Linked DNA regions of Alkalilimnicola ehrlichii MLHE-1. The protein of the gene in region 2 interacts with the protein of the main gene of each other region in a pairwise test. Links are inferred from orthologs where the notes say so. Each region holds a gene or a part of one and is shown on either strand. Other genes may lie near its edges.

Region 1 (9,473 bases), 790 kb from region 2 along the record:
TCCGAGGGCATCCTGCGCGATGAGTACCTGGCCCAGGAGCAGGACGACGCCGAGGAGGCCATCGCCTGGATCGCCGAACAGTCCTGGTGCAACGGCCGGGTGGGCATGATCGGCCTGTCCTGGGCCGGCTTCAACGCCCTGCAGGTGGCGGCCCGCCAGCCGCCGGCGCTGAAGGCCATCATCACCATGTGCTCCACCGACGACCGCTATGCCGACGATGCCCACTACAAGGGCGGCTGTCTGCTCAACGAGAACCTGACCTGGGGCGCGGCCTTCTTCTCGCTCAACGCCTGCCCCCCCGACCCGGAGATCGCCGGTGAGCCCTGGCGCGAGCAATGGCTGGAACGGCTGGCACACAACCGCCTCTTCCCCGCCCTGTGGATGCGTCACCCCCACCGGGATGATTACTGGAAGCAGGGCTCGGTGTGCGAGGACTATTCGGCCATCCAGTGCGCGGTCTACGCCGTGGGCGGCTGGGCGGACGGCTACGTCAACGCCATCCCACGCCTGATGGCCGGCCTACAGGCGCCGCGCAAGGCGCTGATCGGCCCCTGGCCCCACGCCTTTCCCCACGCCGCCGAGCCGGGGCCGCGCATCGGCTTCTTCCAGGAAGCGGTGCGCTGGTGGGACTATTGGCTGAAGGAGGAAGAGAACGGCATCATGGACGAGCCGCTGATCCGTGCCTGGATGGAGGACTGGATCGCCCCGGCGCCCCGCCACGACGAGCGCCCCGGCCGCTGGGTGGCGGAAACCGAGTGGCCCTCGCCGCGCATCACCCCGCGCACCTGGCACCTCAACGTGCTCTCGCTGGGCGATCACCCGGACCCGGAGGATCGCATGCGCCTGCGCTCACCGCAGACCACCGGGCTGCGCGCCGGCGATTTCTACGGCTTCGGCGCCGAGGGCGACGCCCCCATGGACCAGCGCACCGACGACGGCAAGTCGCTGGTCTTCGACTCCGACCCGCTCAGCGAGCCGGTGGAGATGCTCGGCACGCCGGTCGTCACCCTGGAATTGGCCTGCGACACGCCACTGGCCCACGTGATTGTTCGCCTGAACGACGTGGCGCCGGACGGGGCCTCCGGCCGGGTCAGCTATGGGGTGCTCAACCTGGCGCACCGGGACAGCCATGAGCGCCCCGCCCCGCTGGTGCCGGGGCAACGCTACCGGATCACCGTACGACTGAACGACATGGCCTACCGCTTCGCCCCCGGGCACACCATCCGGCTGGCGATCTCCAGCGCCTATTGGCCGATCATCTGGCCGGCACCGGAACGGTCGGAGATCACCCTGATCACCGGGGCGAGCACGCTGGCGCTGCCCCTGCGACCGCCGCGACCGGAGGATGACCAGCTACCGGCCTTCGGGCCGCCGGAGCGCTGCCCCATCCCGACCCACACCATCCTCGAGACCGCCGAGCCGGAGCGCAGTATCGCCGTGGACCTGACCAACGACGAGACCACCTATACCGCCTTCGGGGACGCCGGTGACGTGGGTGGCGCGGCCCTGGCCCGGATCGAGGACATCGATCTCACCCTGGGCTCCACCATGCGTCGGGTGTTCCGTATCCAGGAGCAGGACCCGTTGTCCGCCGAGGCCGTCATCGAGCAGGAGACCCGCTTCCAGCGCGGCGACTGGGCGGTGCGCATCGACGCCCGCATCCGCCTCACCGCCGATGCCGAGCATTTCTTCATCCAGGCGATCCTGGACGCCTACGAGAACGGGGCCCGCGTAGCCAGCCGGGAGTGGAACGAGGCCATCCCCCGGCTGCTCCTGTAATGCGTCAGACCTTGCCGGCTGTCCCCGGCCGGAACGATGTCAGATCCCGTAGCGGCGGCGGGCCGTGTCCAGCAACAGCGCCAGCAGGTCCGCGTACTCATAGCCGGCCCAACCGGCCATGATCGCCATCTTGCCGTCGTAGCTCCAGGTGGGGTTGAAGTTGGCGTCCAGTAGCCGGGGCACGCCGTCGACCCCGCACCGGTAGTCGAAGCGGGCGTAATCCCGAAAGCCCAGGCGCTCGAACAGGAAGACACTGTGCTCCACCATCGCGGCCTGGTGCTCCGGTGCCAATTCGGCGGGCTTGAAGCGCAGGCTCTGCCAGTAGGCGGAGTTCGGGTCCACCTTGGAACCGTAGGAGAGAATGGGCGGCAGGTCGGCCGGCAGCCGCGAGTAGTCGATCTCCAGCAACGGCAGCACGGTGAAGCCGGTCTCCGGATTGCCTACCAGTCCCAGGGTGTACTCGGCACCGGTGAGAAAGTCCTGGATCAAGGCCTGCGGGCGTTCCGGCTCCAGCGCCAGCTGCTCCAGGCAGGCCCGCGCCTGCTGGGCGTCATGGACCACCGAGTCGGGGGTCACCCCCTGGCTGCCGCAACCGGCATTGGGCTTGATCAGCGCCGGGTAGAGCTCGGGCAACACCATGGGGTCCGCGGTAAGATCGACGAAGGTCTCATTGGGCACCGGGATGCCGTGGCTGGCTGCCAGCAGCCGCACCAGCGCCTTGTCGCCGCAGATGCTCATGCAGGCCGGCGTGGCACCGGTGTAAGGGATCTCCAGCAGCTCCAATAGGGCCGGTACGTTCTGCTCGTGGCGCAGCTGGTTGCGGTAGCCGGTGTCACAAAAGTTAAGCGCCAGATCGGGCGGGGCCTCCCGCAGCCGGTCGAACAGCCGGTCGTGGTCATCCAGCACCTCAACCCGATAGCCACCCAGCGTCTCCAGCGCCACCCGGGCCTGGCGTACCGCCTCCACCTCCGACTCCCCAAAGCGCCCGTCCACACCGTAGTCGTAGGGCAGGCGCGGGTCCCCGGCCAGCACGGCAAGGTGGACAGGCTGCGATTCAGCGGCTGTAATCATGGATGGCGTAACACCCTGGTTGCAAGGAGGGGACCGGGGCCCTAACTGCCCCCCGGGGTGAGAACGGGCCAGGGCCACGGGGGGCGCCCTTCTACACATGCTGCCCCGCCGCATGCCCCGACGCCCAGGCCCACTGAAAGTTATGACCACCCAGGTGGCCCGTGACATCCACCACCTCACCGATGAAGTAGAGCCCCGGGTGATCACGACAGGCCATGGTCTTGGAAGATAGCGCATGGGTGTCGACCCCGCCCAGGGTCACCTCGGCGGTACGGTACCCTTCGGTGCCATCGGGCCAGACCGTCCAGGGCTGGCAGGCCTGCTGGATCCGGCGTATGTCCTCGCCGGTCAACTGCTCCAGGCGCCTGTCCGGCAGCCAGAGTTCACACCAGCGCTGGGCCACACGGCGGGTGAGTTGCTCGCCCAGCAGCTTCTTCAGGGTCAGACGCGGGCGCTCCCGGCGCATCGCCTCCAGGTGCCCGGCCAGATCCGTGTCGGGAAACAGGTCGATCTCCAGCGGCTCGCCGGGCTGCCAGTAGGACGAGGCCTGGAGGATCGCCGGCCCACTGAGCCCACGGTGGGTGAACAGGATATTCTCGCGGAAGGCGGCCCCGCCGGCGCGGGTGACGCTGTCCAGGGCCACCCCGGCCAGGTCCTGCAGCTGGCGCCGCTTGCGCCCCTCCAGGGTCACCGGCACCAGCGCCGCACGGGTGGGCCGTACCGGAATCCCCAGCGACCGCGCCAGGTCGAAGCCGAAGCCGGTGGCACCCATCTTCGGAATCGAGTAGCCGCCGGTGGCAATCACCAGCGATGAACACGTCACCGGGCCCTGCGGAGTGGACAGCCAGTGCGGTGCCCCCAGCCGCAGGTCGCTGACCGGCGAGCGGGTACGGATCGCCACCCCCACCGCCCGGCACTCCGCCAGCAGCATGCCGACGATATCCTTGGAGGAGCGGTCGCAGAAGAGCTGGCCCAGCTTCTTTTCGTGGTAGGGGATGCCGTGCTGTTCCACCAAGGCGATGAAGTGCCAGGGGGTGTAGCGACTGAGGGCCGATTTGACGAAGTGCGGGTTGGCCGACAGAAAGTGCTCGGGCCCGCAGTGGATGTTGGTGAAATTGCACCGCCCACCGCCGGACATCAGGATCTTCTTGCCCACCTTGTTGGCATGGTCCAGCACCAGCACCCGGCGGCCACGCCCGCCGGCGGTGAGCGCGCACATCAGCCCGGCGGCGCCGGCGCCGATCACGATGACATCGTAATGCGGGTATGGGGAGCGAGAGGCCATGGGCGGGGATTCTACCCCCTTTGCCGGGCGGGACCGACCGGGCCGGGGTAACCCGGCCCCGGTAGCGGCCTCAGAGTCGCTCCGGATCCGGGTGCGACCAGCGCGGGATGGACTCCCGCCCGCAGGCCACCACCTCACCATCCTGCCACATGCGCCACTCCCCAGGCTGGTAGTCGTCCCAGCGCTCGTCGCTGGTCAGCGCCTCGGTGGCGATCACGCTGACCACATCGCGCGGGGTGGTCACCGCCTCAAAGTCCACGGTGACGTCAGCGTCCTTAAGGCGCGCGGGCCCGAAGGGCGCGCGCCGGGTGATGGCCACCATCCGGGTACTGCAGAAGGTGAACACCCAGCGGCCGTTGCTGAGCAGCAGGTTGAACACCCCCTGGCGGGCATACTCTGCCGAGGCCGCCACCACCGTGCGCAGCAGGTCGTCGTCCGCCACCTCCGGGGTGTACTCCGCCCGAATGCGGTTGAGCAGGTCACAGAAGATGTGCTCGCTGTCGGTGTCTCCGACCGGCCGGTAGACCCCAGGCCGGGCCTTGAAGCCGTGCAGCTGCCCGTTGTGGGCGAAGGTCCAGTACCGCCCCCAGAGTTCGCGGATGAAGGGGTGGGTGTTCTCCAGCCCGACGCAGCCGACGTTGGCCTGGCGGATGTGGCAAATGGCGGCGCGGCTCTTGATCGGCTGGGTCTGGACGATCTCGGCAATGCGCGAGTCGGCGCTGGGCTGGGGATCGTGGAACACCCGCACCCCGCGGCCCTCGTAGAAGGCCACCCCCCAACCGTCCTTGTGCGGCCCGGCGGCCCCGCCCCGGCGGGCCAGGCCGGTGAAGCTGAAGCAAAGATCCGTAGGGGTATTGGCGCTCATCGCCAGCAGTTCGCACATGTCCGTTCCCGTCGTGAAAGACCTTGCTCTCGACGGCCTCAGTCTACCCCACCCCGTCGCTCCCTGGGCGTCTGGCCCATACTGGGAACACACGGCCAACCGCTGTTGGAGACAGGCATGGGTGCACCCACCGACATCGAGCCCTTCCGGCACCAATACCTGGATTACGACACCCTCACCGGGCAGTTGCAGCACTGGGCGTCGGCGCACCCGGAGGTGGCCCGCCTGGAGAGCCTGGGCACCAGCCCGGAGGGCCGCGAGATCTGGCTGCTCACCGTGGGCAGGCGGCCGGAGCGGTCGCGTCCCGCCGTCTGGGTGAACGGCAACATGCACGGTTCGGAGTTGGCCGGCTCCAGCGTGGCGCTGGCCGTGGCCGAGGCGGCCCTGCAACTCCACCTGAGCGGTGCCAACACCCACGGCGGACTGCTGCCCCATCTGGAGGAACAACTCCGCGGCGTGCTCTTCTACATCTGCCCGCGCGTCTCGCCCGACGGTGCGGAACAGGTGCTTCATCACGGCGGCTTCGTGCGCTCGGCACCCCGGCGCAGCCCCCACGCCCCCGACACCCCCCGTTGGGAACCGAGCGACTTGGACGGCGATGGCCGCTGCCGCTATCTGCGGATGGAGGATCCGGCCGGGCCGTTCGTCGCCTCGCCCCGGCATGCCGGGCTGATGCTGCCCCGTGAACTGGACGACCCACCCCCCTATTACCGCCTCTACCCGGAGGGGCTCATCCGTCACTGGGATGGCCACACCGTGCCGGAGCCGGAACCGTTGCGAGACACCCCCGATTTCAACCGCAACTTTCCCTGGAACTGGCGGCCAGAGCCGGACCAGACCGGCGCTGGGCACTTTCCAGGCTCCGAGCCCGAGACCCACGCGGTGCTCGATTTCGCCACCCGCCATCCCAACATCTACGCCTGGCTCGATCTACACACCTTCGGCGGGGTCTTCATCCGCCCGCTGACCGGCGCCCCGGACGCCGCCATGGACCAGGATGACCTGGCGCTCTACCGCCAATTGGCCGCCTGGGGCGAAATGCTCACCGGCTATCCCACGGTCAGCGGCTTCGAGGAGTTCACCTACGAACCCGAGACCCCGCTTTACGGGGACCTGACCGACTTCGCCTATCACCAACGCGCCTGCCTGGCCCAGGTCTGTGAACTCTGGGACCTCTTCCGCCGGCTCGACCTGCCCCGCCCGAAACGCTTCGTGGACCTCTACACCAGCCTGCACCGTGGCGACATGGAACGGCTGGCCCAGTGGGATGCCGAGCACAACCGCCAACGGCTCTTCCGGCCCTGGTTGCCCCTCAAGCACCCGCAAATCGGGCCGGTAGAGGTTGGCGGGCTGGACCCCAGCATCGGCATCTGGAACCCGCCCCCCGAAGCGCTGCCCGACATCTGTGACGGCATCGCCACCTATTGGTTGCGGGCTGCCGCCCTGCTACCCCGACTGACTATCGCCGGGCTGGAATGCCGCCCGCTGGGGGACGACCACTGGGAGATCATCGCGGTCGTGGCGAATCACGGCTACCTGCCCACCTACGGCGTAGCCGCCGGCCGCAGTCGGCCCTGGAACGACGGTGTGGAAACCGAACTCTGGCTGGAGGGCTGTACCCTGACCGAGGGCCAGCCGGCCCGCCAAGCCCTTGGCCATCTCGACGGCTGGGGCCGCGGATTGGGGAACATGGCGCACATGCCCTGGTTCCAGCGCTCACGGGGCAGCAGCCATCAGGCCCGGGCACGCTGGGTGGTGCGGGGCCGGGGCACAGTCACGCTGAGCGTCCGAAGCACCCGGCTCGGGACCCTGGCACAGACCCGGCGACTCACCCCTTGACGCAGATCAGCGGGCGCAGGTGCGCCACCCGGCGCGCCAGCCCCGCCCGTTCGGCGGCGATCACCACCTGGTCCACATCCTTGTAGGCGCCCGGGGCCTCCTCCGCCACACCGCGCATCGAGGGACTGCGGATCAGGATCCCGCGTTCGGCCAGTTCGTCCACCACCTGGCGGCCGCGCCAGCGCTTCAGCGCCGCGCGCCGGGACATGGCCCGGCCGGCACCGTGGCAGGCGGAGGAGAAGGCCTTGTCGCCGGCCCCCGTGCCCACCAGGATGTGCGAGCCGGTGCCCATGCTGCCGCCGATCAGCACCGGCTGACCGACCCCACGCAGCGCCTCGGGCAGATCGGCGTGGGCCGGGCCAAAGGCCCGGGTGGCGCCCTTGCGGTGGACGAAAAGCCGGCGCGGCCGGCCATCCACGGTATGGGTCTCGACCTTGCAGGTGTTGTGCGAGACGTCGTAGAGCAGGTCCAGCGGATGGTCGGGGAAGAAACGGGCGAAGACCTCGCGGGCGAACTCCCCCAGGATCTGCCGGTTGGCCAGGGCGCAGTTAATGGCGCTGCGCATGGCCCCCAGGTAGCGCTCGCCGATGGGCGAGTGGATGGGGGCACAGGCCAGTTCCCGGTCCGGCAGGTGGATGCCAGCCTCGGCGGCGGCGGGCAGCATGTCACGCAGGAACTCGGTGCCGATCTGATGGCCCAGACCGCGCGAGCCGCAGTGAATGGTCACCACCACATCGCCCTCGGCCAGGCCGAGCACGGCCGCGGTATCCGGATCGTAGAGGGTCTCCACCGCCTGCACCTCCAGGTAGTGGTTGCCCGAGCCCAGAGTGCCCATCTCCCGGCGCTGGCGCTTCTTGGCCCGCTCGGACACGCAGTCGGGATCGGCCCCCTCCATCCGGCCCCGCTCCTCAATGCGCGCCAGGTCCTCGGCCCCGCCCCATCCCTTCTCCACCGCCCAGGCGGCGCCGCCGCGCAGCATGGCATCCATCTCCCGGCCCTGCAGGGTGATGCCGCTGTGGCTGCCGACCCCGGCGGGGATGCTCGACATCAGGGCATCGGCCAGGCGCTCCTGCACACGGCGCACCTCCGGCACCGTCAGCCCGGTGAGCAGGGTGCGCACCCCGCAGGAGACATCGAAGCCCACGCCGCCGGCGGACACCACCCCGCCCTCATTCGGGTCGAAGGCGGCCACGCCGCCGATGGGAAAGCCATAGCCCCAGTGGGCGTCCGGCATCACGTAGGCGCCCTTGACGATACCGGGCAGCGAGGCGACGTTGGCGGTCTGCTCGGCCACCTTGTCGTCCATGGCCCGGATCAGCGTCTCGTCACCGTAGATGATGCCGGGCACCCGCATGGCGCCACTGGGCTCAATCTGCCAGCTCGTCTCGTCGATGCGGGTCAAACGTGAGGTATCCATGACAGCCTCCGAGGTTTCGGGCTCCGCCGCTCAGACGTCCACGACGCAGCCCGCTGTCCAACGCCCCTGCCGGTCGCGGCCGACGCTCAGGGCGGTGTAGGTGGCGCCTTTGGGCTCGCAGGCCGGGGCATGGCGGGCGCGGTCCACCGGCTCGCCCCACAGGCTGGCTTCCAACCGATCGCCCCGCAGCCGCACCGAGTAGTCGCCGAACAACAGACCGCCCACCGCCATCTCATAGATGACGGCGTTCAGCCAGTCCACCAGCAACAGCTCCCTGTCCGGGGCCTGGCAGTGCACATCCACCCGCTCGCGGGCGGCCAGCGGGGCGTCGGTGACCACCCGGGTCAGCGCCACCGCCGCCTGCTCGAAGGCGGCCTCCGGGGTGGGGCCCCAGCCACACACCCGCACGTCGGCATCGTGCGGCTCCAACGCCCAGCCCCGCTCCGATTGCTCGCGCTGCGCCATGCTCATCGCGTCATTCTCCTGCACCGCGCCCTCCCGATCTAACCGATCCCGGACCGGGCCGGCCGTCCATGGAGGGCGGCCGGCGGCTCTTCTATAGTGGCGACAAGGGCCCGCACCTGGTGCCCGCCCCACGGCGTCCACGCCTTACCCCTTACCATGGCCGCAAAGCGCCATGAATGCCAATGCGGAGTCCGAACATGCGCGCAAGATGGCTGCTTGCAGGCACCCTGGCCCTCGCCCTCGCGGGGTTCGCCGTTCTGTCGGCGCCCGCTGCTGAACCCCGGGCCGGGCTGCGGGTGGATTACTCCCCATCCCCGGGCACCGCCCTCGCCGACCCGGCGCGGCAGCCGGTGGCGGCCCTGACCCGGGTGGATGCCAACTTCAACCGGCTGCGCCGCTACAGCACCGAGCTGACCCTGACCTACCCCGATGCCCCGGCCGGCGACAGCCGCCACACGGTGCGCATCCGGGTGGTCCGGGTACACCCCCATGTGGCCATCCACTACTTCAAGCGTGACCGTGACGCGTACATGTACCTGAACCACGGCCTGGACGACCGGGGCTACCGCTACTACCACGCGGTGCAGTTCCCGGTGATCGGGATGAAGACCTACATTACCGAGCACGCCATGGACAATGACGGGGAGATCGCACCCCGCGAGCTCCTGGACGAGGACGCCCGCCGCATCCTGGCGCTGCAGCTTTCCGAGATCGACCGCTACGGCGGCATCGCC
Region 2 (9,437 bases):
ACCTCCGCTCCGAACACCGGGAACTGCCGGATCACCTCACGGTGGTTCTGGAGTTGGCCGCCTGCCTGATCAGCCGGGGTGAGCAAGGCAATGACCAGGCAGAACGAGACGCCAAGGCCTTGCTGCAACAAATGGTGGCACCGGCAGCCCGACACCTTGCCGAAACGGCGGCCGACGTGGAGCAGGCACATGGCCTGCCCAAGGTCTACTCACGGCTGCTGGCGCTGATCGGCACGACCGGCCAGGACCCGGATGGCTGTCTGCTTCCCGGCACCCGTTCGGTTGCCGGGGAGGCCACCGGTGCGAGCAAATCCGCGCCGGACACCGGCCCAGCCATGGCCGCCTGCGCGCGCTGCGGGACACCTTTCGTGAGCCTGCGCGACCAGGCGGTGCTGATCGCGCATTTACAGGAGGCGGGAGCGCCGGCCGATCATCTGCACGTCTGTCCCGACTGCCGCACGGGGCCCGGCGGCTGAGGGCTTGGCGCGGTGCAGGGCGACACCCCTGGATGCTTCCAGGGAGGCTTCCAGCCCCGGCCAGGGGTGCGGGTCACCGGGACTCCACCGGCAGGCAGCCCTGTGCGGCCAGGCGCAGGCAGGCGTCCACCACCTCCGGGTCGTAGAGCCTGCCGCGCTTGGCGCGCAGTTCGTCCAGCGCCGCGGCCAGCCCCAGGGCGGGCCGGTAGGGGCGGTGGGAGGAGATGGCCTCGACCACGTCGGCTACGGCCAGAATGCGTGCTTCCAGCAGGATGGCCTCCCCCCGCAGGCCGTCCGGGTAACCGGAGCCGTCCAGCCGCTCGTGGTGTTGGCGAATGATCTCCGCCACCGGCCAGGGGAACTCGATCCCCTTGATGATCTCGTAGCCGACGGCCGGATGGGTCTTGATCATCTCGAACTCGAGGTCACTCAGCCGCCCCGGGCGCGAGAGGATCTCCACGGGGATGGCGACCTTGCCGATGTCGTGGATGGCGCCGGCCACATGCAGCCCCTTGCGCCGCGCATCATCCAGGCCCAGTTCCTCGGCGATCACCTCGGCGATCTCGGTGGTGCGCTGCTGGTGGCCGGCGGTATAGGGATCGCGCACCTCGATGGTGGCGGCGATGGCCTCAATGGTGCGTTCCAGTGACTGCTCCAGCGCCTGCTGGGCCCGCTGACTCTCCGCGCGATCCTGCTGGCTGCGGACGCCATAGGCCAGATCACCGGCCAACTCCATCAGCCGTGCCACCTCGTCGGGGTCGGCGAAGGGGGCGGGCCTCCGGCTCTCCACCTGCAGGCAGCCCAAGTCGCCCCTGGCGTCCCGCAACGGCAGCAACAGCGTCCGGACACCAGCGTCCGAGGATGCCGGGGCCGGCAACCCCAGGCAGGGAGCGTCCGGCACCGCCACGTCCTCCGCCTCGGCGACCGGTGGGTAGCAGGGACCGCCGATGAGCATGATCAACGCCCTGGCATAGCCCCCCTTCCGCACCAGCACGTCATGCATATTGGCCAGCAGGTCGTCCAGGCCATCGGCATGCACCAGGGCCTGGTTGCCAGCGGACAGGGTGCGCAGGGCGCGGGTGCGCTCCGCCACTAGCGCCTCCAGTCGCTGCTGCGAGGCGTGCAGGGCCAGATGGCTCTGCACCCGCACCAGCACCTCCTCGGCGACGAAGGGCTTGGTGATGTAATCCACCGCCCCCACCGCGAAGCCCCGGACCTTGTCGGCGGGCTCGCACAGGGCGCTGAGGAAGATCACGGGGATGTCGTGGCGGGCCGGATCGGCCTTGAGACGACGGCAGACCTCGTAGCCGTCCAGGTCCGGCATGCGGATATCCAGCAGGATCAGGTCCGCGGGCCGGGCCTGCACCGAGTCCAACGCCAGCCGGCCGCTGGGCGCTACCCGGACAGCGTAGCCCCCCTCGCGTAACACGCTGACCATGAGCCGCAGGTTGGCGGGGTTGTCGTCCACCACCAGCACCTCGCCCGAGGCCTGCGGTTCCGGGGCCGTGGCACTCATGCGCCGCCCCCACCGTTGAGCGCCGTGAGGATCTCCTGATAGCGGAAGGCCTGGACCTGGGCCCGCAGCGCCGGGGCCAGCACCGCGTCCTGCTCCCCGATGTCACGCACCAGGGCCTCCAGGGCATCCAGATCGCCGGCGCGGAGCGCCTGCGCCAGCGCCCGGCGCTGATCCGCCGGGAGGGCCTGCAGGCGCTGGCCGAAGTCCTCCGGGACGCGATCCGCCGGGTGAACCTCGGCCGGGGGCTCCGGCGTCCCCTCAGCGTAGCGGTAGTTCAAGCCCAGGTGCCGGCGCGGCGCCGGCTGGCGCTCCCGCTCCTCGTCCACTGCCGGCACCAGTGGCAGGCTCACCGTGAACCGGGAACCCTCGCCGGAGGTGCTCTCCAGGCCAATCTCCCCGCCCATCAGCTCGACGAACTCGCGGGTGATGGGCAGCCCAAGGCCGGTGCCCTCGGTGGTGCCCACCCGGCCGCTCTGCACGAAGGGCTCGAAGACCCGGTCCTGGTCCTCCACAGGGATCCCGCGACCGGTGTCGGCGACCGCCAGCAGCAGGCCATCGTGACCCCCGCTCGGCTCCGCGGACTGGCGCCGGGCGCTGAGCACGACCCGGCCGGCGTCGGTGTACTTGACCGCGTTGCTGACCAAGTTGATAAGGATCTGGCGCAGTTTGCGGCCGTCGCTGAGGATGTGGCGCGGCAGGTCCTCCGCCACCTCCAGGGTCAGGGTCAGGCCCTTGCCCTCCGCCCGGTGGCGCAGGGCCTCCACCGCATCCTCGAGCGTGCGCGGCAGGTCCACCACGCCCTCCTCCAGGGTCTGGCGTCCGGACTCGATCTTGGCCATGTCCAGGACATCGTTGATCAGCGACAGCAGGTGCTCGCCGTTGCGCTCCACGAAACCGAGCTGTTCGCGCTGGTCTGGGGTGGCCTGCGGGGCCTGTCCCGCCAGGCGGGCGAAGCCGAGAATGGCGTTGAGCGGCGTGCGCAGTTCGTGGCTCATGTTGGCCAGGAAGACGCTCTTGGCGCGGTTGGCCTCTTCGGCCGACTGACGCGCCTGCTCCAGTTCGGCGGTCCGCTCCCGCACCCGCTGCTCCAGGCCTTCGTTCAGTCGTTGGATCTCCCGCGTGGCCGCGTGCTGGAAGCGGGCATCACGCAGCACCCGTTGGCCGCTGTACCCCAGCCCCAGCAGGCCGAGCAGCCAGATGCCGGCGAAGGCGCCCAGGGTCCGGCCCATGGCCACCTCCTCGTGCGCCTGATAGCCGGACAGGGGCACGGCCACCGAGACCCCACCGCGGATGTCCCCCACCTGATAGCCCTGGTGGGCATGGCACTGGAGGCACCCCCGGTCGGTCTCCATGGGGGCCATATAGCGCAGGTAGGGTTCCTGCTCGATGTAGGCCACCTCCAGGCGTTCGTCGACCCCGTCCTCGAAGGCCTCCAGGGCATCGCGCTCCCAGTCGTCGGGGGCGTTCTCGGGCCGCAGCGGATCGAGGCTGGTGATGTTGCCGCGCACGCCGAAGAGATCGCCGAACTGCTCGTTGAGCTGGCGCAGCATGTAGGCGGGGTTCATCAGGGTCAGCTCCTGACCGCCGGGGGTGGTGATATCCCGTTCGGGCAGATGGGCCAGGTAGGGGTTGCGCGGGGTCTGGTCACTGACCGGCACATAGACACCGCCGTGCAGGGTGCCCCAGAAGCGGAAGGCCTGGTCCTTGTTGAAGTTGGCCCGGGCCTCCTGGTAGGCCAGCTCCACGGTCAGGCCCTGGAAGTGCCCCACCAGCCACCAGGACAGGCCACCAAAGGTGGCCGTCCAGCCCGCCAGCGCCAGCACCAGGTACAGACGCAGCCGGCGGATGCGGCGATCAGCGCCTTCGCGGGTGGCCGGGGCAGGCATTAGGGCGTTCCATCCCGTTTGCGGTGTCTATCCCTATTCTAGCAAGGGGTTTTTGCGGCGGATACCGGGGTCACTCCTCCGTGCGAAGCGCACCACAGTTCCAGCAGGCGTCAAACTGTCCGCCCAGGGTCTCGCCGCACCGCGGGCAGGTCCAGTCGGGCCCGGGATCGGCCTCGCGGGCCTTGAGCTCCTGCAGCAGGGTCCGTGCGCGCTGCTCATCCTCGTCGGCCACCCAGATCTCCGGCCAAACCTCGTTCACCGGCAGCTCGCCGGCCCCGCCGCCAAGAAATTCGTTACGCAGTTGGCAGGGGATGCCGGCGTCCTCCAGCGCCTGGCGGTAGCGCTCCACCAGCATCCGGTTCTCAACACTGAAGACCCGCTTCATCCGGCCACCCCCGCGGCGATGAACAGCCCCAGGATGCAGGCAAAGGCCGCCATCCAGACCAGGCTGCGCAGGCCAGGGCGGTCGCCGATATAGCATAGGCCGTAGAGCAATCGCAGGAGAATGAAGAGGACCGCCAGGGTGTCCACGGCACCCTGGGCGGCACCCACCTGGTGGGCGATGATCACCGCGGCGGCGAAGGGCGGAAAGGCCTCGAACTGGTTCTGCTGGGCCCAGTTGGCCCGCTGGCGCCAGCCCTCCAGCGCCGCCAGGTAGGCGCGGGGCGTGCGGTTATCGAACCCCGGCCCGCCGCCGAATTTGGCCGCACCGGCAAAGACAAACGGCAGCAGCGCCGCCGCCAGGACCATCCAGTAGCCAAGGGTCATCGGGCCTCCTCCCGCGACGGGTGCCGACGGCGATGCGACCGCCGGCGCCCGGATCAGCGCCTGCGGACCGGGATGTGGTCCGCCCTGATGCTGACGGTATCACCTTCGCGCCGCTGGGGCAGGCCCTCGCTGGCCCAGGCGTGGCCGTAGACCACCTCCCAACTGGCGGGGATGCGGCCGTCCGGCCCCCGGTAGGCCGCCTCGTAGGCCTGGCACATGGCCTGCAGCCGGCGCCGGGTGGTGAGACCACGGCCCCGTCCGCTTGCGGCGTTACGCGCCCCCAGGCCGCGCAGGTCGTGCAGCACCCCCATGGGGTCCCCGTAAGTCAGGGTGAACGACTCCATGTCCATCACCGGGTCGGCGAAGCGGGCCTGCACCAGGGCGTCCCCCACGTCGTGCATATCGATAAATTCGTGCACATGGGGCTTGTCATCCACCTGCGCCCAGGCCGCGCGCAGCTCCTTCAGCGTGTCCGGGCCAAAGCTGGAGAACATCAGCAGCCCGCCGGGCCGCAGGACCCGCTGGAACTCGGCGAAGACCCGGTGCAGGTCCGGCATCCACTGCAGGGCGAGGTTGGAGAACACCATATCGACGCTCTCCGCAGCCAGCGGCAGGCGCTCGGCGTCGCCGCAGAGGGTGCGGATCGGCCGTAGCCAGCGGCCCCGGCGCCGGGTGGCCCGGAGCATGCTGGGGGCATGGTCCAGGCCAATCACCCGCGCCTTGCGGTAGTGATCCTGCAGTGCCCGGGTGCAGAAGCCGGTGCCACAGCCCACATCGACGATGATCGCGGGCTGCATCAGGATGACGTGCAGGCGCTCCATCAACCGCTCGCCGACTTCCCGTTGGAGTACGGCGACCTGGTCATAGCTGTCGGCGGCCCGGTGGAAGTTACGGCGGACCTGGCGCTTGTCGAGAGGGGTTCGAGTCATGGTCGGCATTGCTGACTGAGGAGGTGAAGGTGACCGGCAACCCACTCGGGGTGGGTCAGGAACGGCAGATGGCCGGCCTCGGGATGATACGCCATCCGCGCCCGGGGCATCGCCCGGGCGGCCTCTTTGGCGGCACCGTCGGGGACAAGCGGATCGCGACCACCGGCAAGCCAGGTGGTCGGGCGGTCGATGGCGGCCAGCCGGCCGCGCAGGTCGGTGTCGCGCAGCAGGCTCAGGCCCGGCTCCAGGGCCGTCGCCGGACCGGGGCCACGGCGCCGCCACGGGCGCAGCGCCTCGCGGTCCCCGGCCCCCGCCCGGCCCAACAGGGCGTGGAAGCCACGGAGGGTCCGGCGCGCGTCCTCCGCCAGCCCTCCGATCATGGCATCCAGCTCCTCCCGGAGCAGGCCGTAAGGCCAACCGTCCCGTTGGCAGAAGCAGGGGGTGGCGGCGAGGAGCAGCAGCGCTCGGGGTCGCGCGCCCCGGGCAGCGGCGGCCAGCAGCGGCAGGGCCCCCAGCGACCAGCCCACCCAGATGGCGTCCTCGGGGACCGCCAGGCGGACGGCGTCGGCCCAAGCCTCCAGGCCGGCATCCGCTGGCAGTGGCGCGCTCCCACCATGCCCCGGCAGGTCCGTTCGGGTGACCCGCCAACGCTGCGTCAGGCGGGGCAGCCAGGGGTCGAAGACCCGGTGGTCGAAGCCCCAGCCGTGAACCAGCACCAGGCCCTCCGGGCCCCGCCCTTCGGTGACCGCACGCATCATTGGCCCAGGACCTGTCCCAGCGCAGCCACCAGGCCATCCACCTGCTGGGGCGTGTGGGCGGCGCTGAGGGTGACGCGCAGGCGGGCGGTGCCCTTGGGGACAGTGGGGGGCCGGATGGCGGTGACCAGGTAGCCGCGCTCCTCCAGCGCGCGGCTGGCCTGTAACGCCTGATCGGCCTCGCCCACCACGATCGGCTGGATAGGGGTCTCGGAGGGCATCAGATCCAGTCCCAAGTCGGCGATGCCCGCCCGGAAGCGCCGGACCAGGGCGCGCAGGTGTTCGCGCCGCCAGGTTTCGTGGCGGGCCAGGCGCACCGCCTCGACGGTGGCAGCGGTCTGGGCCGGGGACGGCGCGGTGGTGTAGATCCAGGTGCGCGCGGATTGGACCAGGTGGTCGATCAGGAGCCGGCGGCCGGCAACGAAGGCGCCGAAGCTGCCCACGGCCTTGCCCAGGGTACCGACCAGCACGGGCACATCGTCCTGATCCAGTCCGCTCTGTTCCAACAGCCCGCCGCCCTTCTCGCCCAGTACCCCCAGGCCATGGGCGTCGTCCACCATGAGCCAGGCACCGTGGTCCCGTGCCAGGCGGGCCAGCTCCGCCACCGGGGCGCGGTCGCCGTCCATGCTGAAGACACCATCGGTGACGATCAGCCGGTGCCGCCCGCCATCCTCCGCGAGCCGCCGGGCCAGGTGGTCCACATCACCATGGCGGTAGCGGCGCAGCCGGGCGCCCGACAGCCGGGCACCGTCCAGCAGCGAGGCGTGGTTAAGGCGGTCCTCGAACACGGTATCGCCGCGGCCCACGAGGGCGTCGATGACGCCGAGGTTGGCCATGTATCCGGTGGAGAAGAGCAGTGCGGCCTCGCGGCCGGTCCAGTCGGCCAGGGCCCGTTCCAGCGCTTCGTGCTCCGGGCGGTGGCCACTGACCAGATGGGCGGCGCCGCTACCGGCACCCTGCTCTTCGGCCACCCGGGCCATGACCCGGCCGGGACGCGGATCGCTGGCCAGCCCGAGGTAGTCGTTGGCGCAGAAGACGACGACGGTCCGGCCGTCGGCGGTGAGACCGCAGGCCCCGTCGACGCTCTTGAGCACGCGCGGGCTGCGGTAAAGCCCCTCCGCCCGGCGGGCGGCCAGGCCCTCGGACAGCATCCGGCTCAGGGCGCCGGCGTTCATCCCAGGTCCTCGGCCTCGGCCTGGGCGCAGGCGTGCGCCTCAAACCCCATGCCCAGACGGGCCAGCAGGCGGCGGTCCTTGTCGGCCTCCGGGTTGCCGGTGGTGAGCAGCTTGTCGCCGTAGAAGATGCTGTTGGCGCCGGCCAGGAAGCAGAGGGCCTGCAGTTCGTCGGACATCTGCTCGCGGCCGGCGGAGAGGCGGACGTAGCTGGCCGGCATGAGGATGCGGGCGACGGCGATGGTGCGGACGAATTCGAAGGGGTCGGGGGGCTCGACGCCGTGCAGCGGGGTGCCGGGGACCTGGACGAGCTGGTTGATGGGGACGCTCTGCGGCTGCACCGGCAGGCTGGCCAGGGTACGCAGCAGTTCGGCGCGGTCCTGGCGGGTTTCGCCCATGCCGATGATGCCGCCGCAGCAGGTCTTGAGGCCGGCGTCGCGCACCCGGGCGAGGGTGTCGAGGCGGTCCTGGTAGCTGCGGGTGGTGATGATTTCGTCGTAGTAGTCCTCGGAGGTGTCGAGGTTGTGGTTGTAGTAGTCGAGCCCGGCCTCGCGCAGGCGTTCGGCCTGGCCGTCGCGGAGCATGCCGAGGGTGAGGCAGGTCTCGAGGCCCAGGGCCTTGACCTCGCGCACCATGGCCTCGACGGTCTCCAGGTCGCGGTCTTTGGGCGAGCGCCAGGCGGCGCCCATACAGAAGCGGGTAGCACCGGCGTCCCGGGCCCGGCGGGCGGCCGCCACCACCTCTTCCACGGCCAGGATTTGCTCGCGTTCCAGGCCGGTGTCGTAGCGCACGCTCTGGGGGCAGTATTTGCAGTCCTCCGGGCAGGCGCCGGTCTTGATGCTGAGCAGGGTGCTGACCTGGACGGTGTTGGGGTCGAAGTGGGCCCGGTGGGTGGTCTGGGCTTGGTGGAGCAGGTCGTTGAAGGGCTGCTCGAACAGGGCCAGGACTTCGTCTTTAGACCAGTCGTGGCGGGGTGTTTGGGTTGTGGCGGTCATTGATTTGGTGGCTCCCATGCTCTTGGTGGCTCCCGGCTGGGTTGGCTTGAGGGGGCGGGCGCGGTTTCGGTCGGGCCGACTTTTGCGCACCGAGCAACGCAACAAAATGTCGGAGAAAAGGCGCGCCTGTCCGAGCGAAGCGAGTTCGCGCCGCCGACATTTTGTGAGTAGCGCAGGGAACCCCGAAGGGGTGCGCAATCGGAGGCCCGACCGAAACCGCGCCCGCCCCCTCAAGCCAACACGGCAACGTCCCGATCAGCGAATCCTATCACCGCGCGACTCACCGTCAACCTCATTGCAGTTGCTTCGGTTTACCACCAATTTTCATTAAAGGGGCCGATCGGTGGCGCTACACTGGGTGGGGTCACTCGGATGAACGGAGCAATGCCATGGACGGTATCCACCACTGGTTGCGGGCGATCGGTCACGGCCTGGACCGGCTCTATCCGCCCCGCTGCGTGCTTTGCGGTGAGCCGGGGCAGCCGCCGGCGCTGGATCTGTGTGCCGGCTGCCAGGCGGACCTGCCATGGGTGGTGAACCCCTGCGCCCGTTGCGGGCAGCCGTTGCCGGAGGACAGCGCGGCGGACGGGTTGTGTGCGGATTGCCTATGCTGGCCGCCACGGTTCGATAAGGCCGTGGTGCCGCTGGATTACCGGTTTCCGGTGGATCGCCTGGTGACCGGTTTCAAGTTCCATGGCGGCCTGGCCACCGGGCGGGTGCTGGGGACGTTGCTGGCACAAGCGGCGGGGGCGCGAGGGGAGGCGCTGCCGGAGGTGCTGGTGCCGGTCCCGCTGCACCGGTCTCGGCTGATTGAGCGCGGCTACAACCAGGCGATGGAGCTGGCCCGGCATATCACCCGGATCCTGTCTGGGCGGCGGGTCTGGCACGGGGTGCGGCGGGTGCGGGCGACCAGCGCCCAGAGCGGGTTGGACCGGGCGCG

The links.
Region 1: the proteins of bioB (region 2) and MLG_RS08810 interact in binary tests that used the Escherichia coli proteins (3 or more experiments, as listed by UniProt). The link is inferred for Alkalilimnicola ehrlichii MLHE-1 from one-to-one orthologs.

Annotation. Positions count from the first base shown.
Region 1 is NC_008340.1:1,970,885-1,980,357, forward strand. Bases 3,113-6,034 are described here. They hold MLG_RS08810 (class II glutamine amidotransferase), read right to left. Parts: upstream 5,019-6,034; coding sequence 4,206-5,018; downstream 3,113-4,205. Other genes in these bases: MLG_RS08805 (BaiN/RdsA family NAD(P)/FAD-dependent oxidoreductase), read right to left, coding at 3,113-4,135; MLG_RS08815 (M14 family metallopeptidase), read left to right, coding at 5,136-6,034. In the rest of the region: MLG_RS08795 (CocE/NonD family hydrolase), read left to right, coding at 1-1,779; MLG_RS08800 (D-alanine--D-alanine ligase family protein), read right to left, coding at 1,819-2,850; more of MLG_RS08805, read right to left, coding at 2,942-3,112; more of MLG_RS08815, read left to right, coding at 6,035-6,857; MLG_RS08820 (RtcB family protein), read right to left, coding at 6,847-8,274; MLG_RS08825 (archease), read right to left, coding at 8,305-8,745; MLG_RS08830 (hypothetical protein), read left to right, coding at 8,937-9,473.
Region 2 is NC_008340.1:2,761,035-2,770,471, forward strand. Bases 6,509-9,394 are described here. They hold bioB (biotin synthase BioB), read right to left. Parts: upstream 8,516-9,394; coding sequence 7,502-8,515; downstream 6,509-7,501. Other genes in these bases: bioF (8-amino-7-oxononanoate synthase), read right to left, coding at 6,509-7,505; MLG_RS12320 (ComF family protein), read left to right, coding at 8,887-9,394. In the rest of the region: MLG_RS12275 (molecular chaperone TorD family protein), read left to right, coding at 1-476; MLG_RS12280 (HD domain-containing phosphohydrolase), read right to left, coding at 550-1,992; MLG_RS12285 (ATP-binding protein), read right to left, coding at 1,989-3,878; MLG_RS12290 (putative signal transducing protein), read right to left, coding at 3,949-4,263; MLG_RS12295 (MAPEG family protein), read right to left, coding at 4,260-4,646; malonyl-ACP O-methyltransferase BioC, read right to left, coding at 4,700-5,575; MLG_RS12305 (alpha/beta fold hydrolase), read right to left, coding at 5,572-6,333; more of bioF, read right to left, coding at 6,330-6,508; more of MLG_RS12320, read left to right, coding at 9,395-9,437. UniProt on the Escherichia coli protein: Catalyzes the conversion of dethiobiotin (DTB) to biotin by the insertion of a sulfur atom into dethiobiotin via a radical-based mechanism.